Regions from separate parts of the Ruegeria sp. CI1 genome, predicted to be linked through region 1. Evidence: riboswitches for the same ligand, from Rfam matches in the RefSeq annotation. Region 1 holds a riboswitch; each other region holds the start of a gene.
The links. Region 1 has a riboswitch for cobalamin ahead of ACR0LZ_RS12580 (hypothetical protein). Riboswitches for the same ligand answer to the same signal wherever they lie in the genome.
Positions count from the first base shown of each region.

Region 1 (10,671 bases):
TTGCCCAGATACCATGTCGGGACCATGATACGTTTGGCACGCAAAACCCTGTCAAGCGCACGGACATTGGCCTGCAATTCTTCGGTTTCCCGCGCCGCGACGATATTGTCGATCAGCGGTTCGATATCCGGGCCGTTCGCACCGGAAGGGTTGAACACGGAATAGCTGGCGGCCTCGGTTCCGAATTGCTGATACAGCCCGGTCGACGGCTGCAGAGACATCGGATAGCCGCCCATGATCATGTCAAAATCGCGATCTCTGCGGCGAAGTGTGAACTGAGCATTGTCCACCCGGTTGTAAATCGCTTCGATCCCCATAGCGCGAAGGTTGTCCACGAAAGGCTGGATTATCCGGTCAAGTGTCGGCTCATCCGACAAAAACTCAATACGCAGTACTTGCCCCTGTTCGTTGCGGCGCAACCCGTCATCACCGACGGTCCAACCCGCGTCGTCGAGAAGTTTCATCGCTTTACGTAGATTGCCTCGATCATTCTGTCGTTTAGGACTTGATTGATGCGCCACGACCGGTTCCTCGGTCAGAACGTTGGCATCCAATGCATCGCCAAGGCTTTCCAGAATTTCGCGCTCCCTACCTTCCGGGAGACCGGTTGCTTCAAGATGCGTGCCTTCCCAGAACGAATCACGCTGCTGGAACAGACCGTATTGCAGGCTTTCATTGGTCCATTCGAAATTGAACGCAAGCTGCACCGCCGCACGTACCCGGATATCCTGAAACTGCGGGCGGTCCAGGTTCATGACAAAACCGCTGGCTGATGGCACGTCCCCATCCACGAATTCCGCCTGTATCACGTGCCCATTTGCAATCGCAGGAAAATCATAGGCCGTAGCCCAGCTTTTCGAGTTGTTTTCCTGCCTAAGGGTGAAAGTTCCACCCTTGAACCCTTCCATCGCGGCGATTGAGTCGCTGAAATACTCAATCCTGATGGTGTCAAAGTTGTTGCGCCCCACATTGACATTCAGGTGATCGCCCCAATAGTCCGGGTTGCGTTTGTATACGATGCGTCGGTTGATGTCATAACTGTCCAACACATAGGGCGCGGACCCGATGCCGGGAACCAGACGTGGCTTGTCGAGCCTGCGATTTTCGGGATCGGCCTCGAACCACGATTTCGAAAAGACCGGAGTGCCAGCCACCTGCGTGATCAGGGAGCGGCGCGAGATATCTGGAGCAAAATAGAACTTGACTCGATGGGTACCTAGGGCCTCGGCCTTGGGAATGCGCTTGCGCACCGCATCGGCATAAGATTTCAGCCCCTGGTCCAGCAGAATATTGTGCGAAAACACCACGTCCTCGGCAGTAATTGGTGTGCCGTCAGAAAACCGCGCTTCGGGGCGCATATTGAAGATCACCCAATCCTGGCTTTCCGGATATTCAAGGCTTTCAGCCAACAAGCCGTAATACGCCCCAACCTCGTCATAGGATGGAACCATCAGACTTTCATACTGATCCGCTGACCGTGCCCCTGCTCGGCCCTGGCGCGTAAACGGGTTGAAGCTGTCGAATGTACCTTGCGCGGCATATGACAGTTCACCACCGCGCGGAGCATTTGGATTTACATAGTCGAAATGCGCAAATCCCTTGGGGTATTTCAGATCACCAAATTCGGAGAAACCGTAGCTTTTTATGATCTTTTCTTCCGCCTGCAACTGAGACGCAGCCATAATCAATAGTGAGAACAGCCCCCATGACAACATGGAAACCCAATGCCTTGCATCAACGGTGCGGGCACAGGTCTGAACTCGGGGTGGTCGCATCTGGCTCTTCCTCCGGGGTCGGTGTCGTTCTTGATCTTGTTGCTGCTAGCTAAAGGTCCAGCCACGCCAGTTGCAAGTTTAGAATAGGTGATCGGATCGTGAAGACCACTTCAGAAACGAAAAAAGCCGCTGCCAAAGTGCAGCGGCCTTGATTCGTCTGAAATTTCGCGGGGATCAATCGTCCAGGCTGTCCAGATAGGCGATCACGTTTACCCGGTCGCTGGCCTTGTTGAGACCCGCAAAGCTCATCGATGTGCCCGGAACGTCACCGCTGGGTTTTGTCAGGAAGGCATCCAATGCCTCAGGCGTCCACTCGCCGCCCTTTTCCTGCATCGCGCCGGAATACCCGAAGCCAGCCGCTGTCGCGACCGGGCGACCAACAACACCGTAAAGATACGGGCCAGTTCCGTTCGCTCCGTCTTCCAGTTTGTGGCAGGCTTGGCATTTCTTGAAGACCTTGGCGCCCTTGTCGACATCGGCGGCCATCATCATCTCATCAAAGCTGACTTCCTCAGCTTCACTGACTTCTTCGGTCGGCTCTTCGGTTTCGATGATATAGGCGGCCTCGCCGTGACCATCTACATGATAAAGAACCTCGGCCGCCCATTTGGCCAGAAGAAGCGCCAGAAAGGCGCCAAACAGGCCTGCAGCGGCCTTGGTAACTGTCATCGTGTCGAACATTGCTCGCGAGTCCATTTCAACTGTCTGCGCGGGTGTCTAAGGCTTCCCCTTGCAAGAGGCAAGGTATAGACACCGCGACTAAACGCCCAAATAACGAACTTGTTGCATGGAAACGACCAAATGACCAACCGAATTGCCTTTCAGGGAGAGCCCGGCGCCTATAGTCACGAGGCCTGCCGGAACGCGCGGCCCGACATGGACGCCCTTCCCTGCCGCACGTTCGAAGATGTGATCGAGGCGGTTCGGTCGGGCGAGGCGGAACTCGCGATGCTGCCGGTAGAGAACTCGACTTATGGGCGCGTGGCCGACATTCACCGACTGCTTCCGCATAGTGGATTGCATATCATCGACGAGGCGTTCGTGCGCGTGCATATCAATCTTTTGGGTGTACCAGGTGCTAGTCTGGAAGATGTTGCCGAGGCGCATTCGCACCTCGTGTTGTTACCACAGTGTCAGGGGTTCCTTCGCGAGCACAACATCCGCGGGCGAGTCAGCCCCGACAATGCCCGCGCCGCACGTGAGGTTGCGGAACGCGGTGACAAAAGCCATGCGGCACTGGCGAGTGAACTGGCTGGCGAAATCTATGGGCTGAATGTTCTGGCTCGACATATCGAGGATCATGGCGACAACACCACCCGATTCCTTGTCATGTCCCGCACGATCGACGAATCACGCAGGGGCGAGCACGGTATGATCACCAGCTTCGTTTTTCAGGTGCGCAACATTCCCGCGGCGCTGTACAAAGCCATGGGTGGTTTCGCCACCAACGGGGTGAACATGGTCAAGCTGGAAAGCTATATGGTCGACGGGTCATTCACAGCAACGCAGTTCTATGCCGATATCGTCGGACATCCGGAGGATCGGAATGTCCAACTGGCTATGGACGAGCTGAACCATTTTACAACAAACGTGGAAATTCTGGGTGTCTACCCAGCTGCGCGGCCCCGAAGTTAGGCTGACAATCGGGCATCGCCGGCGTCACCCCGATTGCGAATGTCGTTGCTCCAAGCTGCTTGCAAACTCTGCCAGCCGAAGGTGGAACTGCCGTTTCAGACGCGACTTCCCAAGCTTGAGCGATTGTAGCAACAGTCGTGCGGGCAGCGTTGTTGCCACAAATTCGATCTCGACCAATATCCTTGTCCGCACCGGCGACAGAGCCACGAGCTCAACTTGGGTATGTCCGTTCATTCCCTTGCCGGACGCCTCAAAGCGCATCAGTGTCGGCTCTTGAAATTTTCCGAGGACGATCTGCACGTGACGGGCCTTTCCGCGCATCTGAAACACGGTATCCCATGCCAACCCTTCAGATACAGGCCCTGCCGCAAGTTTTCGCTTCACTTCGATCCCGCGTCGGATCGCGAGGCGTTCGAACCGGTCGTAATCGGAAACCATCCGGAACACCTCTTCAATAGGTGCCTCGATATCTTCCTTTTCAGTGAATTTCATTTCGCCCCTCGAAATCTGATCTGGGTTCCGTGTTTCAACTTAATCCAGCGTGTCCGCAAGCCAGTTCTCCAACAAAAAATGCGCAATCGCGCCTTTGCGTGCGGGCAGAAGGGTTGGATGTTCACCCGCGAAAGCCTGCATCATCTCAGCCTTTCCGATCCAAAGCGCATCTTCGATTTCAACCGGATCAATGTTTAAATCCCGTGAAAGGGCCTCGCCCGAGCAGCCGAACATCAAAGATGCAGGAAACGGCCAGGGCTGACTGGCCAGATATTGAACCCGCCCGACCGTAACGCCTGCCTCTTCGAAAACCTCGCGACGCACGGCCGATTCCAGAGTCTCGCCAGGCTCAACAAATCCTGCCAGCAAGGAGTACATCCCTTCAGGCCAACCTGGCGACCTGCCCATCAACACGGCATCCCCGTGCGTAATCAACATTATGACTACAGGATCCGTGCGTGGGAAATGCTGGCCGCCGCACCCAGGGCAACTTCGCTGCCATCCCGCCTGAGACACCTCGCTTCTGGCACCGCAACGGGCGCAGAAGCCGTGGGTTTCGTGCCAGCCAATGACTGCCTTGGCCGTCGCCGCCAGTTCGGCGTCACGGGGGTTGAGGCGCGTCATGACCCGACGCAACTCTGCAAATACATAACCGGTGGGTAAATCCGGATGCTGCTGCTCGCTTCGGTCGACAAAGGCGCCGACGCCGGAAAGATCATGGTCTTCGGCCTGCCAACTGGTGATGTCCGTGGCAAATACCGGTGCGCCTGCTTCGGATAAACCGAGGAAAACGGGGGACTCCATGATATCTCCCGGTTCGGATTGGATCAGCCTGTGAGACATCGTGACTGTCGCCAATCGATCCAACCGTTCACCCTGAACGAGGATCTTTCCGCGCCAAAGCAGCAGGCAGAGTGCTTCGGGATGACCCTTTGCATGCGCCAAAGCGTTGTTGTCGCCGCGAATGTGGGCGCTGCGATTCAATCCCGATCCGCCAAAAGTGACCTGCTCTGCCCGTTTCATTCTTTGTCCTTTGTTTTTCAAAGGGCTGCCACGGTTGTTCGATCAACGCAATGGCCCTGCCAATCAGAGAGGAAATGATTACACGCGACGAAACCACAAACTTTTCTCAAATCCCGCTTCAATTTGCCGTTTTTTCAAACTGTTAAGAAGCAAGGGTCATGTAGACAACAAACACTCCATTTCCGACGGCAGGACATTCATTGAACTCAGAGGCACAGATCAGTCCCAGCACATTGCCGCCAGTTCGCCTGAGAATTCTTGCGACCTCGGATCTGCACATGAATCTTATGGGATATGACTATTACTCGGATCGACCGGAACCCTCTGTCGGGCTGACACGAACCGCGAGCCTGATCAAGGCAGCCCGAGCGGAGGCCGAACAAATGGGTGCGCGCGTCTTGCTATTCGACAATGGTGACTCCATGCAAGGCACGCCTTATGGCGATTTTGCCGCCGATCAGAACGACGTCGCCCACCCGCTGATGCTTGCGTTCAAGCATTTGGGATATGATGCGATCGGGCTTGGCAATCATGACTTCAACTTTGGCTTAGACTGCCTGAGCGGTATTCTGGCTCACGCGCCATGTCCTGCCATATGTAGCAATCTACATTGCGTTGAGGGTAATCAACCGTGGGAGGCATCGGCTATCATTCGTCAGCGATTTGCGGTCGGGTCTGAAACCTGCACTTTGACTGTCGGTGTCTTTTCGGTTCTGCCGCCACAAACCACGGATTGGGAGGCACACCAGCTTGCAGGCAGGGTGACTTCGACTGACATTCTGGAGACTGCTGCTACAGCCGTTAGCGACTTGAAGGATAAAGGATGTGAGCTGGTTATTGCACTGGCACATTCGGGTCTAGCTGGAGCTGTTGTGGAAGCACAAATGGAGAATGCAGTAGTTCCGCTGGCGTCGATCGAAGGCCTCGATGCAATAGTTGCAGGCCACACGCATCTGACTATCCCCGGAGCCGACCATGATGGATTAGCACATGTTGTAGGCGACAAGGGCCTAGTTCATGGCAAACCTGTCGTCATGCCGGGATCGTCAGGATCGCATTTGGGCGTGATCGATCTGGCGTTTGCCCATGAGGCCAACAGTTGGAAAATTGCAGGGCATTCTGTCGAACTTCGCCCGATCTGCAACAGAGGCAACGATGGTTGTGCCCAATCGACCGTCGAAGAAGATCCCAAGTTGGCACGAATATTCGAATGTGGACATGCCGAAACACTAAAGCGGATGAAACAGCCCGTCGGACATGTCAGCCAATCGATGCATAGCTATTTTTCCTTTTGTGCACCGGATAAGGGGCTTTCGCTTGTCGCCGCAGCTCAAGCAGCTGCACTGCGTCCCTTTCTTGCCGGTTTGCCTGAAGGATCACTACCGACATTGTCAGCGGTCACACCCACGAAATTCGGCGGGCGTTCCGGGCCGCGTTTCTATACGGAGGTTCCCGCTGGTGAAGTTTCGATGCGTCACATTGCCGACCTTCACGTCTTTCCCAACGAATTGCGCGCTGTTGTCGTTAACGGCGCAGAATTGCGCGATTGGCTAGAAATGTCAGCATGTCTGTTTAACCAGGTCACTGAAAATAGCCAAGATACCCCGTTGATCAACCCTCTTCGAGCAGGCCATAATTTCGATGTTATCCATGGTGTTGAATACACTATAGATCTGACTTGCCCGCCTCGGTTTCATGCGGATGGCAGTCTGGTTGAAACAGGCAACCGACGCATTGGAAACCTCACTTGGAAGGGAGATCCCATCGGGGATCAGCAGCTTTTCGTCGTGGCACTGAATAACTATCGCGCCAATGGGGGGGGCATTTTTCAGCTTTGGAGAACGCTAAAATCATCAGTATTCCTCGCCTACGCATTCAGCACATCTTGAAGGACTATGTTGAGGGGAGTCTTCCATCTGATCCGCTGCAAGCGACTCCGCATCCGTGGCGTTTCGTCAAGACGCGCAAGACCTCGGTCGTTCTGCAGACCGGTCCCGATGCCTTGCGCTATCTGGATGACCTTTCAGGATACCACCCGGTTGTTCTGGGCATCGATCCCGAAGGTTTCCTGCGGCTACGCCTATCCTTGTGACGGGTTGTCATCGCCAGTCATCTTGCCTATATCGAGCAACGAGAGGTTGGCGCGGGCGAGCGCCTCGCCAACCTGGTCAGGTCCGGAAGGAAGCAGCCACAACGAGTCCCGCTTGGGTCGATGTCCAACCTCTCACTTTCCCACTAATCATCTAGCGTAGACCAACCTAATCGGCGATGAGTGCGGGCCACACAACGGCATTCTTACGCGCAAACGCGCCCAGATGGCCAATTTGCTTCACTCCAAAATCCTGAGGCGTCAATTCACGCCGTCGCGCATCTTGCCCATAAAGTTCGGCCAATCGCCAAACGCATTTGGGCGGGATCACCTGATCGTCCGAAAACGCAATCATATCCACAGATGCGCCACTTCTTTCCCAGTCGGGTTTCGGTAAGGTCGTTCCGGCATCCGGCAGATAGCTTTTTGCGGATGTGCACCATTTTCGCCATTGCCAATAGACCGGAGCAGGTAGATCTGCTCCGAACCCAACAAGACGCCCAGGCAAATACCCCAAACTCTTAACCAGCAGCGGAACATGCCCGAACCAAAACATTCTGGCGAGCGCTTGATAAGGCCAAGGGTGATCGCGATGTTGTACCAGCCCTGAACAGACACAGATCATTCTGTCGATTTCTTCGATGCCAGGCTGCAAAGGACCGAGCATCCCGCCAATCGAATGCCCGATGACCCAAAGCTTTGAATTTGGGAACCGACGACGCATTTCCGTCCGAGCCGCGGGCATGTCGACCAATGCCCAATCGGTCATGGATGACTTGGATTTCTTTAGGTTGCCGGTCAAAGAGTGGCCGAAATCCCGGTAATCGTACGTCAGACAAGCAATTCCGCGTTCTAAGGCCAGCCACGATGCGAAATGTCTGTAGTAGTCCCTCGGAACACCGGTCGCCCCATTGAGCACGACCGTAACTTCTGGCTTTTCTTTCGCATGAAAGAGGCGGGCAGACAGTTGGTAGTCGCCCGAGTGAATAAGAAGGTCTTCAGCTGACACCTGGTCCTGCATATTTAACTCCGCGCCCCCTAGACCGGTCGGTCTAGTCCTGATCTCTGGACCAATTGGTCCAGTGCTGTCAATAATCCACGCAAATGACTGAACGTCCTTTGCCAACAAAAGAGCGCCTGATTCGGGCTGCGGCCGACCTTTTCCAGAGGTCGGGCTATCACGGGGTCGGGCTGAACGAAGTTCTTTCCGTGGCTGACGCACCCAAAGGATCGCTGTATCACCATTTCCCGAATGGAAAGGCCGATCTGGCGCTTGCGGCCGCTACTTGGGCGTCCGATGCGATGCTTGGTCTTATTGCCGCGTCATTTGAGCCTGCGGAAGATTTCCAGTCCGGGGCCACAACTCTTTGCAACAAGATAGCGAAACTTTTCGACAAATCAGGTCAGTGGGATACCTGCCCGATTTCCGCTACTTTGTTCGAAGGGCCGGACAACAATATATTCCGCAACCATGCCTATCACTTGTACGAGGGTTGGATAACCGAAGTCGCACATCACGCAAGGCGACTTGGAGTGGCCGAGCCAGAATTCGCGGCAGATACTGTGTTCATACTGCTCCAGGGCGGGTGGCAGTTGGCCCGGGCAAGGCGATCTTCGGAGACCCTAAGAAACGTGCCTTGCCGCTTGAGCAAGATGTCGACGTCTAAACAAATTCAGTAAACCCGCCCGGCGCGACAAAGGTGCTTGAACCGCAGGATTCGTCTTGACCCAGAATTGTGCGCCCGCTAGCGATTAGGCGATGGTTTCCGGCCGCGTTCACGGTCGGAATGAAAAGGGAACACGGTACGGTTCTTCCAGAACCAATTCCGCGACTGCCCCCGCAACTGTAGGCGGCGAGCGAAGCCGAAATGCCACTGGTCCAAGGGCCGGGAAGGTCGGCAAAGCAGCGACCCGCAAGTCAGGAGACCTGCCATCGGAACTGAAACTCGAACTCGGGCGGGGTGTCCGGGACAGGGTCCGATAGCTGATTGCTGTCCTTCCCGTCCGTTGTCCTCGTCACCAGCGCGGAGGGCGCGACATGATTTGGAAATCCGACAAGCACCTGTTCACGGCAACAGTGTGCCAGAAAACCGGTAAACCCTGCCCGGCATTGGCGCAAATGGGTAAAAAACTGGCACAGGCGATATCTGCGGCAAAGCCATTGACTGCAGATGACTTCGAGATCGACGGAAGCTGCGCACTTGAACATTGTGCCACTGGGTGCGATGCCAGATTCCGCGCCGATCATTCTCGCATTCGAGTATTCTGCGGTGTGAATGACGAGGCGGATAGCGAACGCCTGAACCAGATTGAAGACGCTCTATTGAACTCTTCTCGGACCGTTTTTCCCTCGGGTTGGATCAAGCAGATGCCCTGCGCGTTCCTCGAAGCAGTTCCGCAGGGCAATCAGGCGGCAGAAACCGCCTGCCACGCGCCACTTTGAAAGACCGCCAACGCAAAAACATAACCCTCAGTCCGGCCTCAGGGCCGGTCTGCCACCATCTGCCCTTTCAGCGCCCAATCCATTTGGGGTTCGGTTTCGACGGCGCAGGGGCGAATGGCGCGTAGCCGTTTCAGCGCATCCGAAGGTCTTTCACCACATTCGACCATCAACCTCAGCGCAGCCATTCCCGATCTTCCGCAACCGCCACGACAGTGGATCAAAATCCGACCACCGCCAGCAAGTGCCTGCCGCGCAGACGCACTGGTCTCGGCCCATTTCGCCTGGACATGACTGGGCGGAATACCAAAATCTTCGATCGGCAAATGGACCCATCGGCAGGCGCGCGCCTGAATATCCAAGCCGAAACTGCGCGCGCCGTCTTGGATCATTTCGACCTCTGTCGTCATCGAAATCACTAGGCCCGGTTTCCAGTCGGCAATGGTGTCGAGGTCAGAAGGATAGTCTCCGCTCCGACCCGGCATCTGGCAGATAGCCAATGTGCCTCCGCCCACCTGCAGCCCAAATATCACCAGTTGTGACACGATTAGCTCCCACACAACCAACACGCTGAAATCTGCATTCTCCAATGGATGCCTGAGTGTTTTACCCCGGCTTGCAAGCAATCCAAACCAAAATCGGACCTGCTGCTGTGGACGCGGGCATCGCGGCACACTACGCTGCGGTTTTAAGACGAATCCGGCAGAGCAGACATGACCGACACCGCACCCGCACCCTATCAGGTTCTTGCCCGAAAATATCGCCCCGAAACCTTTGCCGATCTGGTCGGCCAGGATTCGATGGTGCGGACACTAAGAAACGCCTTTGAAGCAGACCGGATTGCGCAGGCTTTTATCATGACCGGCATTCGCGGGACGGGTAAAACCACTACCGCACGGATCATCGCCAAGGGCATGAACTGCATCGGGCCGGATGGAAACGGAAAGCCGACAACTGAACCTTGCGGTCAGTGCGAGCATTGCGTTGCGATCATGGAAGGCCGTCATGTAGACGTGATGGAGATGGATGCAGCAAGCCGGACCGGTGTTGGCGACATTCGCGAGATCATCGACAGCGTCCGCTACCGCGCTGCCAGCGCGCGGTATAAGATTTACATTATCGACGAGGTTCACATGTTGTCGACCAGCGCGTTCAACGCGCTGCTGAAGACGCTTGAAGAACCTCCGGCGCACGTGAAATTCATTTTCGCGACAACT
Region 1 is NZ_JBQFQP010000009.1:150,749-161,419, reverse strand. Features, by position in the region: gene ACR0LZ_RS12630 (extracellular solute-binding protein) at 1-1,715, opposite strand, end outside; gene ACR0LZ_RS12625 (c-type cytochrome) at 1,950-2,456, opposite strand; gene ACR0LZ_RS12620 (prephenate dehydratase) at 2,577-3,410, shown strand; gene ACR0LZ_RS12615 (SRPBCC family protein) at 3,435-3,902, opposite strand; gene nudC (NAD(+) diphosphatase) at 3,942-4,925, opposite strand; gene ACR0LZ_RS12605 (bifunctional 2',3'-cyclic-nucleotide 2'-phosphodiesterase/3'-nucleotidase) at 5,204-6,814, shown strand; gene ACR0LZ_RS12600 (hypothetical protein) at 6,811-7,017, shown strand; RNA gene ffs (signal recognition particle sRNA small type) at 7,057-7,155, shown strand; gene ACR0LZ_RS12590 (alpha/beta hydrolase family protein) at 7,184-8,035, opposite strand; gene ACR0LZ_RS12585 (TetR/AcrR family transcriptional regulator) at 8,119-8,694, shown strand; cobalamin riboswitch at 8,758-8,963, shown strand; gene ACR0LZ_RS12580 (hypothetical protein) at 9,053-9,457, shown strand; gene ACR0LZ_RS12575 (protein-tyrosine phosphatase family protein) at 9,496-9,999, opposite strand; gene ACR0LZ_RS12570 (DNA polymerase III subunit gamma/tau) at 10,168-10,671, shown strand, end outside.

Region 2 (10,671 bases), on a different contig from region 1:
CGTCGGGCCGGGTGGCGGGGCTGACCTCGACCGAGTTCGTGCGGGTGGGGGACGATATCCTGGACCGGGGCGACTATTCCGGGCCGGGCGGTGCACGGATGCTGTTGCGGGACCGTCGGCTTGAGATCGCCTGTCTTGAGGTGGCGCGCGGCGGCATCCTGCGCCGGGGGCTGCCGACCCGCGCGGCCTCGGCCGCGGTGGTGACGAATGTGGCCAACGATCATCTGGGCCAGTACGGCGTCAACACGGTGCCGGAACTGGCGCAGGCGAAGTTTGCCGTGCGCCGCGCCCTGAAGAAGGGCGGTGTTCTGGTCCTGAACGCGGATGATCCCTTTGTGCGGGACGAGGCGGAAACCACGCCGGGTGTGATCTGGTGGTTCTCGCTGGACCCGGAAAACGATCTGATCCGCCGCGCCCGCGAGCGGGGAGAGTGCTGTTCGTTCCTGCGTGGAGAAGAGATCGTGTTCTTCGATGGGCAGGCCGAGCAGGTCATTCAATCGGTTCGCGATGTGCCGCTGACCATGGGGGGTGCGGCGCGCTATAACATCCTGAACGCGATGGCGGCGCTGTGCCTTGCGCGTGCGATGGAGATCCCGGTTGAGGCCATTCGCGCCGGGCTGGCCGGGTTCAGGCCCGATGCCCGTGACAATCCGGGCCGGTGCAACGAGTTCGCCTTTAACGGCGCGCGGGTGTTTGTCGATTTTGCCCACAATCCACATTCGATTGCGGCCGTGTGCGAGGCGCTGGGCGGGCTGTCGGCAAAGCGGCGCTTCATCGTGCTGAGCCATGCGGGCGATCGGTCGGACCAGGATATCCGGGAGGTCACCAGAACGGCGCTGGGGTTTCAACCGGATGTGGTGGTCGCTGCCGAGTTGGAAGGGTATCTGCGGGGGCGTGAGCTGGGCGAGATTCCGGCACTGATCCGGCAGACCGCCACGGAATGCGGGCTGCGGGAGGATCAGGTTCTGCGCGCGGCCTCGCCGGTCGAGGCCAGCAGGATGATCCTGGATCGGGTCGAGCCCGGTGATCTGGCGCTGTTGCTGGTTCTGTCAGAGCGCGATGCGGTGCTGAACCTTTTGCAGAGCTAGCCCGGGCGCGCGCAGAATTTTCTTGCCGCACCGTAAGGATTGCACTAAGCGCGCGGTACCGGTCCCGAAAGGGCTAAGAGGGAATCCGAGGTGCCGCGCGGCATCAACCGGAACTGCCCCCGCAACTGTAGGCGGCGAGCGCTGTCCGTTCGTGTCACTGGGCCTTTCAGGTCTGGGAAGACAGGACAGGCGACGACCCGTCAGTCAGGAGACCTGCCGGTAAAAACCGAAACACACCGGACGGGGTTGTCCGGGGAGGTTGCCAAAGGATCCTGCCGGGGGCCGTGCGCCGCCCTGCACCGACAGAAGGCGAAATGCGACTGTCGCTTTGGTCAATGCCCTTTCACCCGTTCTCCGGTCATTGACATATGGAGATCGATCATCATGGTTTTGCGTACCGGCCTTGTGGGCCTTTCCCTGTCTCTGTCGGCGGCAAGTGTGGCCGCCAGCGAAGATTTTCCGCTGACCATCGAAAACTGCGGCCATTCGGTGACGTTCGAGGCGCCAGTGGCGTCGGCGGTCACGGTCGGTCAGGCCGCGACCGAGGTGCTTTATGCGCTGGGGCTGGGCGAGCAGGTTCTGGGAACCTCGGTCTGGTTCAACGAGGTTCTGCCTGAATTTGCCGAGGTGAACGCCAAGGTGGAGCGTCTGGCCGACAACGACCCCAGCTTTGAAAGCGTGGTTGCCAGGCGGCCCGGTCTGGTGGCGGCGCAATATGAATGGCATGTCGGCCCCGAAGGCATCGTTGCCACGCGAGAACAGTTTCACGAACTGGGCATTCCGACCTATGTGATGCCTGCCGATTGCGTCGGCAAGGACAACTCGGTCGGCAGTGACGGGACGCGGATCGAGATGTTCTCGACCGATACGCTGTATCAGGGGATCGAGGAACTGGCCGCTGTCTTTGGGGCGTCCGAGAAGGGTGCGGAACTGGTGGCGGACTACAGGGCGCGCGAGGCCGCAGCCATTGCCAGGGCGAAGGCGGTGGAACTTGACGACGTGTCCGCCGTGTTCTGGTTCTCGTCCCCGGAGATGGAAAGCGATCCGTTCGTGGCCGGGCAGAAAGGCGCGCCGGGATATATGATGAACGCGCTGGGCATCCGCAACGTCATCGAAACGGATGAGGAATGGCCGACGGTGGGCTGGGAAACCATTGCCAAGGCCAATCCGACTGTCATCGTGATCGCCAAGATGGACCGTCGCCGCTTTGCCGCCGATGACTATGAGAAAAAGCTGGAGTTTCTGCGCAACGACCCGGTGGCCAGCCGGATGGATGCGGTCAGGAACGACCGCATCGTCATCATGGACGCGCAGGCCATGGACGCCACCATACGCGCAATTCCGGCGCTGGAGGATCTGGCCGAGGAGTTGAGCAGCGGCGGTAACAGCCAGTGAGCGAGATCGCCGCAATCGCCCGGCACGTACTGGGGGCCGTGTGCCTTGCCGTGCCGGTGCTGGTTGCGGCGGTTCTGGCGGGCGCGATGATCGGGGAAACCGCGCTTGCGCCCGAGCTCGTGTTTTCAGTGCTGGCCAACAAGCTGGCCGGGGCGGGTCTGGCCGTCGATCCGATCGATCAGGGGATCGTGTGGAGTTACCGGTTGCCACGGGCGCTGGTCGCCGCGGCCTGCGGCGCGGGACTGGCCGTGGCGGGTGTGGTGCTGCAGGCGCTGCTGCGCAACGCGCTGGCCGATCCGTATATTCTGGGCATCTCTGCCGGGGCCTCGACCGGGGCGGTGGCGGTGACCATCGCCGGATTGGGCGGCGGCGCGTTGTCGCTGTCCTTTGGCGCGTTCAACGGTGCGCTGCTGGCTTTTGGGTTCGTTGCCATCCTGGCCCGTGCGGCGGGTGCGGGTGGCGGACGGGCGGCAACGGCGCAGATCGTTCTGGCGGGGATTGCGGGATCGCAGCTGTTCAACGCGATGACGGCCTTCATCATCGCCAAATCCGCAAATGCCGATCAGGCGCGCGGAATCATGTTCTGGCTGATGGGCAACCTGAGCGGGGTGCGCTGGCCGGATGTGTATCTTGCGATACCTGTGGCTTTTGCCGGCTGGCTGATCTGCCGTTTTCACGCCCGCGCGCTGGATGCCTTTACCTTTGGTTCGGATTCCGCGGCGTCACTGGGCATACCCGTCCGGCGGGTTCAGGCGGTGCTGATCCTTGCCACCGCGCTGACGACGGCGGTCATGGTATCGATCGTGGGGTCCATCGGCTTTGTCGGGCTGGTGATCCCGCATGCCGCGCGATTTCTGGTGGGGCCGGGGCATCGCCGCCTGATCCCGACCGCCGCCCTGATCGGTGCCGTGTTCCTGATTGGAGCGGATATCGTGTCGCGCATCATCATCCCCGGTCAGGTCCTGCCCATCGGGGTGGTGACTGCGTTGATAGGTGCGCCAGCCTTTGCCGTCATTCTGGTGCGCGGACAAAGGAGCGCGCGATGAGGATCGAGGCCCGAGACCTGAGTTACGCCGTGCGCGGCAAGCGCCTGTTGTCAGGTGTGTCCTTTGACGTGGACCCCGGTGAGACGCTGGCGCTGGTCGGTCCCAACGGGTCGGGCAAGTCGACCCTGATGCGCCTGCTGGCGGGATTGGTGCGCCCGAGTTCGGGGCAGGTCGAGTTGGCCGGTGATCCCCTGTCGGCGCTTGGGCGGCGGCAGATCGCCCGGCGTGTCGCCATTGTCGAGCAACAGGCCGACACGACCGAGCGGGTGAGTGCGCGGTCGGTGGTGGAGCTGGGCCGCACGCCGTGGTTGTCGGCGCTGCGGCCTTGGCAGGCGGAAGACACGTGGCAGGTCGACAAGGCGCTGCGGACCGTGGACATGGCCGGGATGGCGCACAGGGAGTGGGCAACCCTGTCGGGTGGAGAGCGCCAGCGGCTGCATATTGCCCGCGCGCTGGCGCAGCAGCCGGGGCTGCTGCTGCTGGATGAGCCGACCAACCATCTGGACATTCACCACCAGCTGTCGATCCTGAGCTGTGTCCGCGCGCTTAAAGTGACGACAGTGATGGCGCTGCACGATCTGAACCAGGCGATGACCTGTGACAGGGTGGCGGTACTGTCCGGGGGGCGGCTGGTCGCCTTTGGCGCGCCCGCCGAAGCGCTGTCCCTGGAGACGGTTTCCGAGGTTTTCGGGGTGCGGGCGAGATGGAGCCACAATGGCGAGGGGACGGAGAGGTTCCTGTCCTATCATTTGCCGTGACCGGGGCTGCCGTTAGTGTTTCCTTAACCCGCGTCGTACGCAACCCGTTGCAGCTGTTGCGAAAACTCTTGACTCTGCGACCTTTCTCTCGTATAGGTTGTGTCATGCTAGAAGAAGTGGGCGGCGGCCTCCGGATCTGATCCGGTGGCCGTTTTTCGTTTCTCTCGTGCGGAACAACTCACGCATGAGGTCAGACGCACATATGACGATGATTACCCCGGAAGAGAGGATCGCCCGGACGGCTGATTTGTTGCAGTCGCTCGAAACGTCCATTCGCGGTCTGCGGCAAGCGGCGGAAGACCTGCGCAAGCAGATCGTCACCGGGGAGGAAGCAGATCTTGCTGGCACAGCCAAGCAGCTTGGTCAGGTCGACGGCCTGATCCGGAACTGTCAGAAAGTGGAGACGAGTTTTGTCGAACACCATCACAGACAACAAGGAATTGCCCAGGGGGGCTATGCGCTCGACCTTGAGCAGGCCCGATCTGAGATCGGGTGCAGGCTGGCTCGCCTCCGCCGATGCTGCGGTGCGGGAGAGGTTTCTGAGTGAGATCGGGGAGGGAGGGCTGTGTGCCCTCCCTTTCCTGTTCGAGTTCTGGGCGATGCCGCATCAGTTGCCGCCCGAGGGGGATTGGCGCACATGGGTCATCATGGGCGGGCGCGGCGCGGGCAAGACGCGGGCCGGGGCCGAGTGGGTTCGCTCGATGGTCGAGGGGGCCAAGCCGCTGGACAAGGGCGTGGCGCGGCGTGTGGCGCTGGTGGGCGAGACCCGGGATCAGGTGCGCGAAGTGATGATTTTCGGCGATAGCGGGATCTTGCAGTGTTCACCGCCGGATCGTCGGCCCGCTTGGAAAGCGTCGGAGCGCAAGCTGGTCTGGCCCAACGGGGCCGAGGCGCAGGTATTTTCGGCGCATGATCCGGACAGTTTGCGGGGGCCGCAGTTCGATGCCGCCTGGGTGGACGAGCTGGCCAAGTGGCCGAAGCCGAGCGAGACCTGGGACATGTTGCAATTTGCGTTGCGGCTGGGGGATCAGCCCCAGGCCTGTGTGACCACGACGCCGCGGAACGTGAAGGTTTTGAAGGATTTGCTGGCGGCACCGTCCACGGTGGTGACCCATGCGCCGACCGAGGCGAACCGGGCCAACCTGGCAGCATCGTTTCTGGAAGAAGTGCGGGCGCGCTATGCGGGGACGCGGCTGGGGCGGCAGGAGCTGGACGGGGTGCTGCTGGCCGATGCCGAGGGCGCGCTGTGGACCGGATCGATGCTGGAGGCGGCGCGAGTGGAGCGTGTGCCGGATCTGGATCGGATTGTTGTGGCGCTGGACCCGGCGGTGAGTGGCGGGGTGGATGCGGATGCCTGCGGGATCGTGGTGGTCGGTGCACGGCTGCAGGGGGCGCCCGAGGACTGGCGCGCCTTTGTGCTGGCTGACCGGACGGTGCAGGGCGTTGGTCCGGCGGGCTGGGCGCGGGCGGCGATAGCCGCGATGGACGAGTTCGGGGCCGAGAGGCTGGTGGCAGAGGTCAATCAGGGCGGGCAGCTGGTGGAAGAGGTCGTGCGGCAGGTCGACCCGCTGGTGCCGTTCCGGGCGGTGCGGGCGTCACGCGGGAAGGTGGCGCGGGCGGAGCCGGTGGCGGCGCTCTACGAGCAGGGGCGGGTGTCCCATGTGGCCGGGCTGGACGCTTTGGAGGAGCAGATGTGCCAGTTGACCACGCGCGGGTTTGAAGGGCAGGGTTCGCCCGACCGGGTTGATGCGCTGGTCTGGGCATTGCACGAGTTGCTGGTGGCACCTGCGGCGCAGTATCGGCGCCCCCGGCTGCGGGTCTTGTGAGGGGAAGGGGTAGGAGTTCCGTGGAGGCGCATTGGCGCTAGTCGGGAACACCTGCCTTGCGCAGCCCGTCGATGTAGAAGTTCATCGCCGGTTCCACGAACGGGAGGTGGCCACGAACCGATTTGGAGATCGAGAAATTTGGTGCAATCCGCATCAGCTCGTCCACGGTGTTCGCGGCGTCGTCCGGCAGGTCCATCTGGGCGTAGGTCGGCGCCAGATACATGTAACAGGGACGATACCGGGGCGTGCGGATAACGCAGGTTCTCAGTTCGACCATCGCCTCTTCGTACCGCTTGCTGAAATAGTAGGCCCGACCGAGATACATGTTGTCCCGGGCGGGATAGAACGGATCCAGCCGGATCGCCGTTTGCATAAGGTCAATGGCTTCTTCCGGCCGGTTGGCGAATGTCAGAACGTCGGCCAGGGCTGCGTAGTGAAAGGATCGGTTGGGATTGAGGTCAATCGCCTTTTGCAGCGACAGGATGGCCTCGTTGTGCTTGTTCTGACGCAGGAATACGCGACCGAGCAATTCGTAGGATTGCGACGATCTCGGGTCCAGCTCTACCGCCTTGCGCGCCAGGTCATAGGCCTTGTCGAGCGCTTCGGGTCCTTCCCATTGAAGAATATACGCGCTGTTGTAGGTGTCGCCGAGAACGGCATAGGCGGGTGCATAGTTCGGGTCCAGCGCGATGGCTTTTTCCGCCAGTTCGCGCGCTTCGAGCTTGGCTTCCTTGCCGGGGGTGTCCCAGAGCGCGCGGGCGCGCAGCACGTAGTCGTAGGCGGTCAGGTCGCTTGGCCGCTTTTGGCGCGTCCGGTCGAGGTCTGCCTTGCGCATGTTGACCAGAAGGCTGCCCGCGATTTCGCGGGTGAGGTCGTCCTGAACGTCGAATATACCGGAGACGGGTTCATCATATTGTTTTGCCCAGACATGCGTATCCCTGGAGGCATCTATGAGCTGAGCCGTGATCCGGATCTTGTCGTCGATGCGGCGGATCGACCCTTCGAGAACGTAGCGGACACCAAGATCGGCGGCTATGTCGCGGATATTCGCAGGGCGCGTCTTGTAGGCAGATGTCGAATTGCGGGAGATGACGAACAGGTCTTTCGACTGGGCAAGGTTGCTGGTCAGGTCTTCGGTGAAGCCCTCGGCAAAGTATTCCTGTTCTGCGTCACCTGATAGATTTGCAAAGGGCAAGATGGCGATTGATGGTTTATCGGGGAGTGCCAGCGGTGGTCGGTTTTCGCTGCCCGCCTGGGGGGCGGACTGATTGAAGGTCCACCACCCGGCCATCCCGAAAACAAGAAGAAGGACAATTGCTGCAATTGCCATTGTGCGGCTTGGTTGGAGCCTTTTGGGGGGATTGCCTGTGGCGTCGCCCTTTTGGGGATCGGTAAGAACCCTGTACGCCCGGATCGGTCTTTCGATATTCTTGACCTGAAGCTCGCCCATCGACACATAGCCGACCTTGACGGCAGAGCGCATGTGGTCGTAGGCGGTGCCGGAGATGCAGATGCCGCCCGGTTCGGCCAGCTGTTCCAGTCTGGCCGCCACGTTCACGCCGTCGCCGTAGATATCGTCACCATCGACGATGATGTCTCCCAGGTTGATCCCGACGCGATAGGCGATCCGTCGATCGGGTGCGGTGTCCTGCTCGCGCTGGGGCATGGTGCGCTGGATTTCGACGGCGCATTGGACGGCATCGACAACCGACGGAAACTCGACCAGCAAGCCATCGCCCATTTCCTTGACGATGCGCCCCCGGAATTTGTCGATGGCAGGGTCGATGAGGTTTGAACGATGAGCTTTCTGGCGCTCAAGTGTGCCGATTTCATCGGCTTCCATAAGCCGCGAATAGCCGACCATATCGGCAGCCAGGATAGCGCTCAGGCGGCGTTCCATCGGCTGGACCTCCTCAGTCAAAGACTAGCAAGTTTTCTTTTTCAGACAATGAAAAGTGGTGGTCTTGCGCTTTCGGCGGTCTGGTGCGAGCGAAGGCCGGGATACGTGTTCGGTCGTTCTGGTTGAGGCCGCCGGGCATCCCGGTGTCGGGGATGCCCGGTGGTGTTTTCAGGCGGTAAACATGCGCGCCTGTTCGCGAAGGGTGAATTTCTGGATTTTCCCGGTCGATGTTCTGGGCAGGTCCTGAAAAACGATCCGTTTTGGTGCCTTGAACCCGGCCAGGCTTTGCCGGCAGAAGCCGATCAGCGCTGTTTCTTCGACCGCTGCGTTCGTCTTCAGTTCGACAAAGGCGCAGGGCACTTCGCCCCATTTTTCGTGCGGCATGGCGACGACGGCGGCAACTGCGACGTCGGGGTGACGATAAAGCGCCTCTTCGACTTCGATCGACGAGATGTTCTCGCCGCCCGAGATGATGATATCCTTTGATCTGTCCTTGAGCTGGATATAGCCATCGGGATGCATCACACCCAGATCGCCCGAATGGAACCAGCCACCGGCAAAGGCCTCTTGCGTCGCTTCGGGGTTGCGGAAATAGCCTTTCATCACGACGTTGCCGCGAAACATGACTTCTCCCATGGTCCGGCCATCGCGCGGAACGGGCTGCATGGTGTCGGGATCGACAACGTCGAGCCCTTCGAGCGGCAGGTAGCGCACGCCCTGGCGGGCCTTGAGTGCGGCCTGCTGCGCCGGAGGCAGGGCGGACCAGTCGTGATGCCAGTCGTTGACCACGGCGGGTCCGTAGGTTTCGGTCAGCCCGTAGAGATGGGTGACGTCGAAACCGGCCTCTTTCATGTCTGCCAGAACCGATTCCGGCGGTGGCGCGGCGGCGGTGAAGAACTGCACGGGCCGGTCGAGATCGCGTTTGACGTCGTCCGGGGCTGAAATCAGCAGCGACATCACGATGGGCGCACCGCACAGGTGGGTGACGCCTTCGTCGGCGAGGGCATTCCAGATCGGTTCGGCCCGGACCTGCCGCAGGCAGACATGGGTGCCGATGATCGCTGACATCGTCCAGGGAAAGCACCAGCCGTTGCAGTGGAACATCGGCAAGGTCCACAGATAGACCGCGTGTTTTGCCATTGATGAGGTCAGCGCGTTGCCTTGCGCCAGCAGATATGCGCCCCGGTGATGCGAGACAACGCCCTTGGGATTGCCTGTGGTGCCGGAGGTGTAGTTGATCGAGATTGCATCCCATTCGTCCTCGGGCATCAGCCATGCGAAATCCGGGTTGCCGCGGGTCAGGAACACCTCGTAATCGGCGGCCTCGAATTCGGTCCGCGGGCCGTCATATTCCGGGTCGTCATATTGGATCAGCGTCGGCTTTACCGCGGCAAGCGCTAGCGCCTCCTGCATCAGCGGCATCAGTTCCCGGTCCACGATCACCAGCTTTGACATCGCGTGGTCAAGCTGGAAGGCGATGATGGCGGCGTCCAGCCTTGTGTTGATCGAATGCAGAACCGCCCCGCACATCGGCACACCGTAATGGCATTCCAGCATCGCTGGCGTGTTGAACAGCAGCGCCGACACCGTATCGCCGCGCCCGATCCCGTTCTTGGCCAGGGCAGAGGCCAGCCGGCGCGACCGTGCATAGAACTCGGCATAGCAGCGGCGCAGGGGGCCGTGCACGATCGCCGTATGATCGGGAAAGACGGTTGCGGCGCGTTCCAGAAAGCTGAGCGGTGTCAGGGGCTGGTAATTCGCCGGGTTGCGGTCCAGGCCGGAGTTATAGGGGTTTTTGTCCATCGGTTCAGGCGTCCTGCCATTGGGGCTTGCGTTTCTCGATGAAGGCACCGATGCCTTCCTCGGCGTCACGGGCGAGCATATTGTCGACCATCACCTGCGTGGCATAGTCGTATGCCTTTGCCAGGGGCAGTTCGCGCTGGGCATAGAAGGCCCGTTTGCCGGTGGCCAGCGTCATGCTGGATTTCGAGGCGATCTTGGCGGCCATCTCTGTCGTGGCATCCCGCAGCGCCTCGGGGGGTACCACGCGGTTGATCAGCCCGAATTCGACCGCCCGGGCGGCGGATATCATGTCGCCGGTCAACAGCATTTCCATCGCGTGCTTGCCGGCAACGTTGCGCGACAGCGCGACCATCGGTGTTGAACAGAACAGCCCGATATGTACACCCGGCGTGCTGAATTGCGCGGTATCCGCTGCGATGGCCAGATCGCAGCTGGCGACAAGCTGACACCCGGCCGCCGTGGCGATACCCGCGACCTCGGCAATCACGGGCTTGGGGCAGTTCACGATCGCCTGCATGGTGGCCGAGCACATCGTCATGATTTTGGTGAAATACGCCCGGCCCCGATCCGGATTCGCGCGTCCGGCGGTCATTTCCCTGAGGTCATGACCGGCGCAGAAGGCGGGCCCGTTCGCGGCGAGGACAATCACCCGAACTTCCGGGTTGGTTCCCGCCTCGGCAAAGGCGGTGCCAAGGGCGAGCAGCATTGCCTCGGACAAAGGATTGCGCCGCGCGCCATCGTCCAGCGTCAGGCGCAGGATGCCCCGGTTGTCCAGATCACGCAGCAACATCGTTCTCTCCGTCACGGAAGTGGATGACATTCGGGGCATGCAGGATGTTCACTTCGACACTGTCG
Region 2 is NZ_JBQFQP010000002.1:220,857-231,527, forward strand. Features, by position in the region: gene ACR0LZ_RS03025 (Mur ligase family protein) at 1-1,088, shown strand, start outside; cobalamin riboswitch at 1,131-1,323, shown strand; gene ACR0LZ_RS03030 (ABC transporter substrate-binding protein) at 1,473-2,483, shown strand; gene ACR0LZ_RS03035 (FecCD family ABC transporter permease) at 2,480-3,529, shown strand; partial or broken gene ACR0LZ_RS03040 (ABC transporter ATP-binding protein) at 3,526-4,036, shown strand; gene ACR0LZ_RS03045 (hypothetical protein) at 4,490-4,834, shown strand; gene ACR0LZ_RS03050 (DNA-packaging protein) at 4,743-6,113, shown strand; gene ACR0LZ_RS03055 (adenylate/guanylate cyclase domain-containing protein) at 6,151-8,013, opposite strand; gene ACR0LZ_RS03060 (acyl-CoA synthetase) at 8,182-9,816, opposite strand; gene ACR0LZ_RS03065 (enoyl-CoA hydratase) at 9,821-10,606, opposite strand; gene ACR0LZ_RS03070 (OsmC family protein) at 10,593-10,671, opposite strand, start outside.
Region 2: linked by a shared signal. The riboswitch ahead of ACR0LZ_RS03030 (ABC transporter substrate-binding protein) and the one ahead of ACR0LZ_RS12580 (hypothetical protein) in region 1 are both predicted to bind cobalamin.

Region 3 (10,671 bases), on a different contig from region 1:
GAACCGAAACCGGCAAAACGGCGGTGCCACCGATGTCACGGCTCGGGCCGGTCACCCTGTCAGATCTGCAGCGGTTCCGGTCAGGTTTTCAAAAGAAAGGATATTCAGGGCAAATCCCACTACGACCGCTGCACCGGATGTTTTGGACTGAAAATGACACGTTGCGTGACCTGCGGCGGTGAGGGGTTCCTCTGACGGCTGGTCAGGCGTTTCGGCAATGATCACGGTTTTGTGGTATCCTTGCCCATCCGCCGGTCGCGCAGCCAACAGGCCGCGTTTGCAGACTGGCCTTTTGTGGGGGCGCATATCATGACAGATTTTGACTTGGGAACCTATTCACGCAAGATCACCACCTCATCACCCGAAGCACAGCGATTGTTCGATCAGGGGCTGATCTGGCTGTATGGGTACAATCACGAAGCGGCGGCGGAGTGTTTTCAGAAGGCCGCCGATATTGACCCCGGCTGCGGCATCGCCTTTTGGGGCGTCGCTCATGCGATTGGCCCGAACTACAACAAGCCGTGGGAGTTCTTCGAGCCGGACGAGCGTGTTGCAACGCTGAAGCGGGCACATGAGGCGATTGCCGCCGCGATGGCGGCGCGTGACAAGGTTTCCCCGGTCGAGACGGCCTTGATCGAAGCGCTGGCAGACCGGTTTCCGACCGATCCGGAGATCGAGGATTACGGCCCGTGGAACGACGCCTTTTCGGATTCGATGCGCAAGGTTTACGCGGCGCACAACAAGGATCTCGACGTGGCCTGCATCTTTGCCGAGGCGCTGATGAACCGGACCCCCTGGCAGCTTTGGGATCTGGCCAAGGGCGAACCCGCCGAAGGCGCCTCGACCGTCGAGGCGCTGGCGGCGCTGGAAACCGCGTTTGACACCCTGCCAGGCGCCTGGGACCACCCCGGTCTGCTGCACATGTACATTCACCTGATGGAAATGTCGCCCACGCCCGAAAAGGCGCTGCGTCATGGCGACCGGCTGGTCGATCTGGTGCCCGACAGCGGGCATCTGGTGCATATGGCGACCCATATCGACGTGCTGTGCGGTGACTATCAGAACGTGGTCTGGCGCAATCACCGCGCGGCACAAGTGGATCGAAAATACGAAGCGATGGCGGGGGGTGAGAATTTCTATACCGTCTACCGCATCCACAACGTCCATTTCGAAGCTTATGGCGCGATGTTTCTTGGACAGCCGGATAAGGCGTTGGCCGCGTCCGAAGAGTTGATGCGAATGTTGCCGGACAATGTGGTGCGGTTTTTCCCGGACCTGTTCGAATCGTTTTATGGCAAGAAGATTCACGTGATGGTGCGGTTCGGGCAATGGCAGGACATCCTTGACGAACCCTTCCCCGAGGATCGTGAGCTTTACAGTTACACCACCGCCGCCATGCATCAGGCGCGGGCCATTGCGCTGGCCAATCTTGGCCGCGCGGACGAAGCCAAGGCCGAGCGCGAACGCGCGGTAGAGGCACGCAAGGCGGTGCCCGAGGGACGTCTGGTGTTCAACAACACCGCCGAGGACGTGCTGATGATCGGCGAAGCGATGATGGATGGCGAAATCGCGTTCAAGGCCGGGGACCGCGAAGGCGGGCTGGCGCACCTGCGCCGCTCGGTCAAGCTGGACGACAGCCTGGTCTATGACGAGCCGTGGGGCTGGATGCAGCCGACCCGGCATGCGTTGGGCGCGCTGTTGATGGAAGACCAGAAGTTCGAAGAAGCCGAGGCGGTTTACCGTGCCGATCTGGGGCTGGACGACACGCTTGCGCGCGCCTGCCAGCATCCGCGCAACATCTGGAGCCTGCACGGCTTGCACGAATGCCTTGTGCGGCGCGGCGAACTGACCGAGGCCAAGCATATCAAACTGCAGCTTGATCAGGCCGCGGCACGGGCGACCGTGCCGGTGCATGCCTCGTGTTATTGCCGCAGTCGAGCCAAAGCGGCCTAGGAGCCTTCCTGCCTTCCGATATGAAATGACCGAAATGCCGCCCCGTGTTCGGGGCGGTATCTTTTTCGGGCGACTGAAAAAACTGTGGAGCCCGGCAAAGCAATTGTCACTTGCCTGTTACACCCGTTCAACGAGTTGTCATATTCGCTCTCTACATCCTTGGCTCACCGACATATTACGCTAATTGGGAGGCATCCATGAAAGAAGTCGTTTCAAAAAACCTGTCTGCTGACGACTGGGACGAGATAAATTTTTCTCGCCCCGAAAAGAACGACTTTGACCGCGTCGTCGAAAGCGCGATTTCGCGCCGGGGCTTTCTGGGCGGCGTACTGGCCTTTGGGTCTGGTGCCGCGGCCATGGGCGCCGGGCTGTTGAAGCCAACGGCAGCCCATGCGGTTCAGGGGTCGCGTTTTGCCTTTGCTCCGATTGCGGCACAGACCGACGGAACCGTTCACGTGCCCGAGGGATATTCCTGGAAGGTTCTGATGCGCTGGGGCGACCCGCTGTTTTCCGAAGCGGACGGGTATGACATCACCGACGGCGGCCCGCTTGAGAACTCGGACAAGATTTTCGGTGAGAACACCGACGGGATGGAAACCTTTTCGTTTCAGGGGCGGGACCTGATCGCCATCAATCACGAATACCCGAATGAGGATATCAATCTGCCCGCGGCGCAGGATGGCAAGCCGATCAGTGCCCAGGATGTTCTGAAGCTGCAGAACATTCAGGGCGTGACCGTGATGGAGATTGCCGAAGGCCCTGACGGTTGGATCGTGGTCAGGGACAGCCCGTTCAACCGCCGTATCCATCACAACACGCCGATGAAGATCGTTGGCCCCGCTGCCGGGCATGACCTGTTGAAGACCAAGGCCGACCCGACCGGAACCAGGTCTCTGGGAACGATGAACAACTGTGGCGCAGGCAAGACGCCGTGGGGCACGTACCTGACCTGTGAAGAAAACTTCAACGGATACTTCGGATCGTCTGACGAGCAGGCCGGGTATGCTCCGCAGGTCGCAAGCGGCTATGAACGCTATGGCATCAAGGCGGAAAGCCGGAACGGCTACGAGCTTTTCGATCCGCGGTTTGACACGTCGAAAACCCCCAACGAGCCGCACCGCGCGGGATGGATTGTCGAGATTGACCCTGCCAATCCCCAAAGCACGCCGGTCAAGCATACCGGCCTTGGCCGGTTCAAGCACGAAAACGCCGAGGTCGTGGTGGCGCCGGACGGTCGCGTCGTCGTCTATATGGGCGATGACGAGCGGGGCGAGTACCTGTATCGTTTTGTCTCCAACGGCACCTACCGGCCTGGCGGAACCACCGAAGGGCTGCTGGATGACGGAACGCTTTTTGTTGCCAGGTTCAACGACGACCAGACCGGCGAATGGCTGGCCCTGACGCCGGATACAACCGGGATGAATGCCGCCGAGATCGCGGTCTTTACCCGAATGGCCGCGTCCATCGTGGGCGGCACCACGATGGACCGTCCTGAGTGGGTGGCGGCGAACCCCGTGGCGGTCGAGGCCTATTGCTGTCTGACCAACAACAAGAATCGGGGCGTCAAACCAAATGCCGGTGGCGATGATACTTCGGCCAATGGCCCCAATCCGCGCGACACCAACCTCTATGGACAGATCGTGCGCTGGCGGCCCGCACAGGACGACCACGCGGCCGATACGTTCGAATGGGATCTGTATGTGATGGCGGGCAACCCGACGGTGCACAGTGATGCCTATGCCGGGTCGCCCAACGTGAACGCCGGCAACCTGTTCAACTCGCCCGACGGCATGGCCTTTGATACGACCGGGCTGGTGTGGATTCAAACCGATGGCGACGACAAAAACGAGGGCGATTTTGCCGGAATGGGCAACAACCAGATGCTGGTGGGTGATCCGGTAACCGGAGAGATCGCGCGGTTCATGACCGGTCCGAATGGATGCGAGGTCACGGGCCTTGCCTGGTCAAGCGACCGGCGAACGATGTTCGTGGGCATCCAGCATCCCGGCGGCAACTGGCCCGATGGCGGCACGCCGCGTTCGTCGGTGGTCGCGATCAAGCGCGACGACAACTCACCCATAGGCTGACCTGACCGTCATCCAAAGGAAACGCCCCCGAAACGCGGTTCCGGGGGCGTTTTGTTTCGGAGTGACTGAAATTATTCGGCGGCCTTCAGTTCCTTGCCTTGCGGAATGACCTCGTAACCGGGCTCTTCGGGTTCATCATCGACCATCTCGGGCGGGAAGCCCGGGGCGCGGATATCGAGGCCCGTTGCTACTTCGAGGCGCTTGATGATGTTGGGAGACAACTCGCGGGGGCCAAAACGCGCGATCCCGTCGTTGAAGATGTCGATCAGAACCGGGTTGATCTCCAACGGCACGTTGGCGCGATCCGCAACTTCCTGGAACAGGCCGATGTCCTTTTTCACCAGATCCATTGTGAAGGAAATATCGCGCGAACCGTTCAGGATCACCTGGCTTTCGGTTTCATGCACGAACGAGGTGCCGGACGAGATTTTCATCGCCTCATAGGCGGTGTTCAGATCCATGCCCGCAGCCTTGGCAACAACCAATGCTTCGCAACAGGTCACAAGGTTTGCTGTCGCCAGATAATTGGTGAGAACCTTCAGAACCGAAGCCGACCCGAGGTCGCCAGTGTGCAGGATGCGGCGGCCCATCGTGGTGAGGAAGGGCAGGATACGTTCGAACGTCGCGCGGTCGCAGCCCGCGAAAATCGAGATGTTGCCGGTATCCGCCCGATGGCAGCCGCCCGAAACCGGGCAGTCCACCGCGGCGCCGCCGCGCTCGATCACCATGGCGCCGAGCCTTTTGACCTCGGCCTCGTCGGTGGTCGACATCTCCATCCAGATCTTGCCCGGCTTCACTTCGGGCAACATCTGTTGCATCACCGCGTCCGAGGCCGCAGGCGATGGCAGGCAGGTGATGACGGCGTCACATTCGCGCATCAGCTGTGCCGGACCGTCCGCGCGTTTGGCGCCACGCTCGACGAACATGTCGACCAGATTTTCATTCAGGTCATGCACCGTCAGATCAATTCCGTTCCGCAAGAGCGAGCCTGACAGTTTGTGGCCCACATTACCTAGACCGATGAAACCAACTTTCATGGATTTGTCCTCCCCGGCGGGCGTATGCCCGCGTATACGATTCATGCGGTGACTATGAAGCTTTGAAACCGGCAAGAGAAACGAATAATAATGATCGCAATGGTCAAAAAATTTTGGTGATAAATGGACCGCCTTCCAAATCCGGCCTGGTTGCGAACGTTTGAGGCGGCGGCTCGCCATCTGAACTTTACCACGGCGGCGAAAGAACTTGGGCTGACCCAGACGGCAGTGTCGCTGCATATCCGCTCGCTGGAAGAGGATTTGGGCGAAAAACTGTTTCTGCGCGCCGCGCGTCGGATCGAATTGACGGAACTTGGCCAATCCTATGCGCTGACCGTGCGGCGGGCGCTGTCGGATATCGCGCTCAGCACCAACAGCCTGTTTGGCCCGGCCACCCGCCAAAGCCTGACAATACGGGCAGCAATTTCGACCGCCACCTATTGGATCGCGGCGGAATTGCCTGATTTCAGCGCGCAATATCCGGAAATTCCTGTGCGGCTGGTGTCGCATATCTGGAATGACAGCGCCGCCCCTGCAGATGTCGATATCGAGATCCGGTTGGGACATGGCGATTGGCCGGGCGTCATGGCCGAGAAGTTGAGCGAGGAAACCATCGTTCCGGTCTGCCGTGCCGGTGACCCCGTTCCCACCATCCGGCAGATGCACAGCGGGCCGTTGATCCACATTCTCGGCTACGAGGACAACTGGGCGCGCTACCTTGAGGCGCATGGGCTTGACCACGACCCATCGGCAACCCGGCACGCCGTCGATACCACGGTCGCGGCGTTGCAACTGGTGATGGGAGGGGCGGGTTACGCCACCATCCTCGGCCGTTTTGCGCGCAATGCCATATCCCAGGGCGCACCGCTGCAAATTGCCGGGCCACCGATTCCCTTTGGGCAGTCGCATTACCTGATCCGATCCGACGCGGCGACATCGGTTTCCGGTTCAGCACGCCTTTTCGAGGCATGGCTGCGGGACAGGTTGGCTGGCGATGCCGCTGGTTAACGATGGCGGGTCGCTTTTTCACCCTGACGGTTCACAAGCCTGACGCCGCGCTTGACAAGTCCCCTGCCCTTGCCGCATGTCCGCGCTGTTGGTGTCTGCGCGAGCAGATGAAAAGGGAATGCGTCAGCGGTTCACCGTCAAACGCAGCCGCCCCCGCGACCGTGACCGGAGAGGGTGCCCAAATGCCACTGGCCGACAGGCCGGGAAGGCGGGACACCCGACAGGGACAAGCCCTGACATCCGTAAGCCGGGAGACCTGCCAGCGCCCGAAGACCAGACCGGACGGGGTGTTCCGGTGTCGGGCCGTGGCCCGCATGAAACCCCGTTCCCCGAAACCTGAATGGGGGGATGAGAGACGTGACCGAGCCTGCACCAGTCGAACTGCTGGTCTGCACCACCTGCCGCCGGGGTCTGCCCATCGAGGATGACACCCAGCGCCCGGGCGCGCTGTTGCACAAGGCGCTGACCGAGGTCGAACTGCCCGATGGCGTTCTGCTGAAACCGGTCGAGTGTCTGTCGAACTGCGATCAGGGCTGTTCGATCGTTCTGCGTGGCGGGCCGTCACGCTGGACCTTCGTCTATGAGAACCTGAGCGAAACAGACGATGTCTCGATCATCGTCGAAGGCGCGACCAAGTATCTGGCCACCGAGGACGGGCTGGTAAAGTGGCGCGACCGCCCCGAACATTTCCGCAAGAACTGCGCCGCCCGCATTCCCCCGATTGGAGCCTGAGCCATGAGCACCCTTGAAAAACTTCCCGTCACCGTGATTACCGGCTTTCTGGGCTCGGGCAAGACCACGCTGATCCGCCACCTGATGCAGAACCCACAGGGCAAGCGGTTGGCCGTGGTGGTCAACGAATTCGGCGATGTGGGCGTCGATGGCGAGATCCTGAAAAGTTGCGCCATTCCGGATTGCCCGGCGGAAAACATCATGGAGCTTGCCAATGGCTGTATCTGCTGCACCGTGGCCGACGATTTCATCCCCACCATCGAGGCGCTGATGGCGCTGGAGCCGCGCCCCGATCACATCCTGATCGAAACCTCGGGTCTGGCGCTGCCGAAACCGTTGCTCAAGGCGTTCGACTGGCCCGACATCCGGTCGAAGATCACCGTGGACGGTGTGATTGCGCTGGCCGATGCCGAGGCGGTGGCCGCTGGTCGCTTCGCGCCGAACGTCGAAGCGGTGGACGCCCAGCGCATGGCGGACGAGTCCATCGACCACGAAACGCCGCTGTCAGAGGTGTTCGAAGACCAGATTTCCTGCGCCGATATCATCCTGCTGACCAAGCCCGACCTGGCCGGACCCGACGGCGTTGCGAAGGCCAGGGAAATCATCGCTGCCGAGGCCCCGCGCCCGCTGCCGGTGGTCGAGGTCGCCGAAGGGGCCGTGGACGTGCGCGTTATCCTGGGGCTGGAGGCCGCTGCCGAGGATGACATGGATGCCCGCCCATCGCACCACGACGGGGCGGACGATCATGAACACGATGATTTCGAAAGCGTCGTGATCGAGTTGCCCGAGCAATCCGATCCCGCCGACCTGATGGCCCGGATCGAACGTCTGGCAAACGAATTGAACATCCTGCGCGTCAAAGGGTACGCCGCCGTATCCGACAAACCGATGCGTCTGCTGGTGCAGGCTGTGGGCGCGCGTGTTCGCCACCAATACGACCGGGCTTGGAAACCGGGCGAAGAGCGCCGCTCGCGCCTGGTGGTGATTGCCGAGCATGACGACATCAACGAAGCCGCAATTCGCGGTATTCTCGAAGGTGTGGCCGAGGCCGCCGAATAAGGGACCGAGACGCCAATGCATGTCGTCTTTCGCGAAAGCCACGGTCTGGAAGAGACCGAAACACCGACCGATCTGGGCCAGAGCCCGGGCGATCTGGTGGTGCTGTCCTTTTCCGACAGCGACCTTGGCGCGTTCGCGGCGGGCTGGCATCGCGGCGGCGGAGCCGAGGGGCGGATGCCGTCATTGCGGCTGGCAAATCTGTCGGCGCTGAAGCATCCGCTGTCGGTCGATACCTATGTCGAACAGACGCTGGAGGGGGCCAAGGGCATCCTGATCCGGCTTATAGGCGGCGTGCCGTACTGGTCTTACGGGCTGCAGCAGGTTCATGCGCTGGCGCAATCGAAAGGGCTGGCGCTGGCTGTTCTGCCAGCGGACGGGCGTGAGGATACCCGGCTGGACGACTATTCCACCCTGCCGGTCTCGACCCTGCGCCGCCTTGCGCATCTGTGTGATACCGGCGGCGAGGTGGCGGCCCAGGCCGCGCTGGCACAGATGGCGCTGGCGACGGGATTGTATGCCGGACCGGTGATGGGGTCCAAAGCGCTGCCCGAATGCGGCGCGTGGTGCCCGGACCAGGGGGTAATCGCGGCAGAGACCGCCTTCGAAGATGGCAAGCCCCGCATCCTTGTCACGTTTTACCGCGCCTATCTCAGCGCGGCTGACACGGCGCCGATCGCCGCCGTGATCCGCGCGTTCCGAGCCCGCGGATATGATGCCGTCGGTCTGTTTGCACCGTCGCTGAAAGCGCCCGCATCGGCCAAATGGCTGGCAGAGCAGGTTGCTTCGCTGACACCTGCGGCCCTCGTCAACGCCACCGCCTTTTCCGGCAAGGGCGGCGGAGGCACATCGCCTCTGGATGCCGCGGGGGTACCGGTTTTTCAGGCCATGCTCGCCACCTCGAACCGCAAGGCGTGGGACGAGGCGGAACGGGGTCTGTCGCCTGCGGACCTGGCCATGCACGTGGTGCTGCCCGAAGTGGATGGCCGCATCACCGGCAGCGTGATCTCGTTCAAGGAGCCGGGGCAGCGCGACGCGCATCTGCAATTCGCACGTGCAATGCACGCACCCGAACCCGACCGGATCGGGGCGCTGGTGGATCGGGTGTCGGGTTGGCTTTGCCTGACGTCGAAACCCAAGGCAAAACAAGTGCCGGTGCTGGTGCTATCGACCTATCCCGGCAAGGACTGGCAGATGGCCCACGCGGTGGGACTGGATGCTCTGGCTTCGGCCGAGGCGATGCTGGAGGACCTGCGCGGCGAGGGGTATGACACCGCGCCGGCAGAGCCCATCGCCGATACCCTGCTTGACGCGCGGACAAGCTGGTCTTTGACAGATTACCGCGCGGCCCTGTCCACCTTGCCCGCTTCGCTGCGGCAAGATCTGGAGACCGTGTGGGGCAAGGCCGAAGACGACCCGGCTTTTGCCAACGGCGCCTTTCATTTTACTGCCCTGCGGCGCGGCAAGGCGATTGTCGCCCTGCAACCCGAGCGCGGCACGCCCGAGACGCGCGACGATGAATATCACGATCTCAGCCGGACGCCGCGCCATTCCTATGTTGCCTTCTACCTTTGGCTGCGCCATGCGGCGGGGGCCGATGCGCTCATCCATATCGGCGCGCATGGAACGCTGGAATGGTTGCCAGGAAAGTCGGTCGCGCTGTGCAAGGCCTGCTGGCCTGAGGCGCTGATCGGCGGTTTGCCTGTGATCTATCCCTTCATTGTCAATGACCCCGGCGAAGCGGCACAGGCCAAGCGACGCATCGGCGCCGTCACGCTGGGCCACGTACCCCCGCCGCTGCGCGAAAGCGGCACGCCGGATAGGATGGTGCGGCTGGAGTCGCTGTTGGACGAGTTTTCCAACGCCGACGGGCTGGATCCAAAGCGCCGCGACCGTCTGCAATCGGACATCCGCGACGAGGCACGGGCCATCGGGCTTGAGAACGATCTGGGCCTTGATCGCGCCACCAGTACCGCCGAAGCGATCACCCGGATCGACCGCTTTGTCTGTGACATCAAGGAAAGCCAGTTCGGCGACGGGCTGCACGTCTTTGGCCGGGTGCCCGAGGTGGCAGGCAATTTCGATATCGCACCGTCTGCCCATGCCGAGCGCGCCGCCTTGCTGGCCGCGCTGGCGGGCAAACGCATCGAGGCCGGCCCGTCGGGATCACCCTATCGCGGGCGTTCGGACGTGCTGCCTACCGGGCGCAACCTCTACACTACCGATCCACGCTCGGTGCCCACGCGGGCGGCCTATGCGCAGGGGGTGAAACTGGCCGAAGAACTGGTGCGGCGGCATCTGCAGGAAGAAGGCGATTACCCCAAAGGGTTGATCGTCGATCTGTGGGGGTCGGCCACCATGCGCACCGCCGGCGAAGAGTTTGCCATGGCCTTGCACCTTTTGGGCGTCAAACCGGTCTGGGATCAGGGATCCGAACGGGTATCAGGCATCGAGGTGCTGCCGATCACCGATCTGGACCGCCCGCGACTGGATGTGACCCTGCGTGTTTCGGGGCTGTTTCGCGACGTTTTCCCGACGCTCTCGGCGCTGTTCGGTCAGGCGGTGCGTGCGCTGTGCGCAAGGGACGAGGCGCCGGACTGGAACCCCTATGCCGGTCAGGAACCTGCGGCCCGTGTCTTTGGCCCCGCGCCGGGCAGCTACGGGCTGAACATGACGCATCTGTCCGAGACCTATACGGACGAGGCCCGCGCAGAGGCCGGGCAGGCCTGGCTTGACGCAAGCTCCTTCGCGCTGGAGGGCGAGCATATCGCGCACGATCGGGATGGCATCACGGATCG
Region 3 is NZ_JBQFQP010000016.1:84,428-95,098, reverse strand. Features, by position in the region: gene ACR0LZ_RS17880 (hypothetical protein) at 310-1,953, shown strand; gene ACR0LZ_RS17875 (PhoX family protein) at 2,151-4,040, shown strand; gene ACR0LZ_RS17870 (NAD(P)-dependent oxidoreductase) at 4,112-5,122, opposite strand; gene ACR0LZ_RS17865 (LysR family transcriptional regulator) at 5,201-6,085, shown strand; cobalamin riboswitch at 6,157-6,363, shown strand; gene ACR0LZ_RS17860 (DUF1636 family protein) at 6,434-6,817, shown strand; gene cobW (cobalamin biosynthesis protein CobW) at 6,821-7,876, shown strand; gene cobN (cobaltochelatase subunit CobN) at 7,892-10,671, shown strand, end outside.
Region 3: linked by a shared signal. The riboswitch ahead of ACR0LZ_RS17860 (DUF1636 family protein) and the one ahead of ACR0LZ_RS12580 (hypothetical protein) in region 1 are both predicted to bind cobalamin.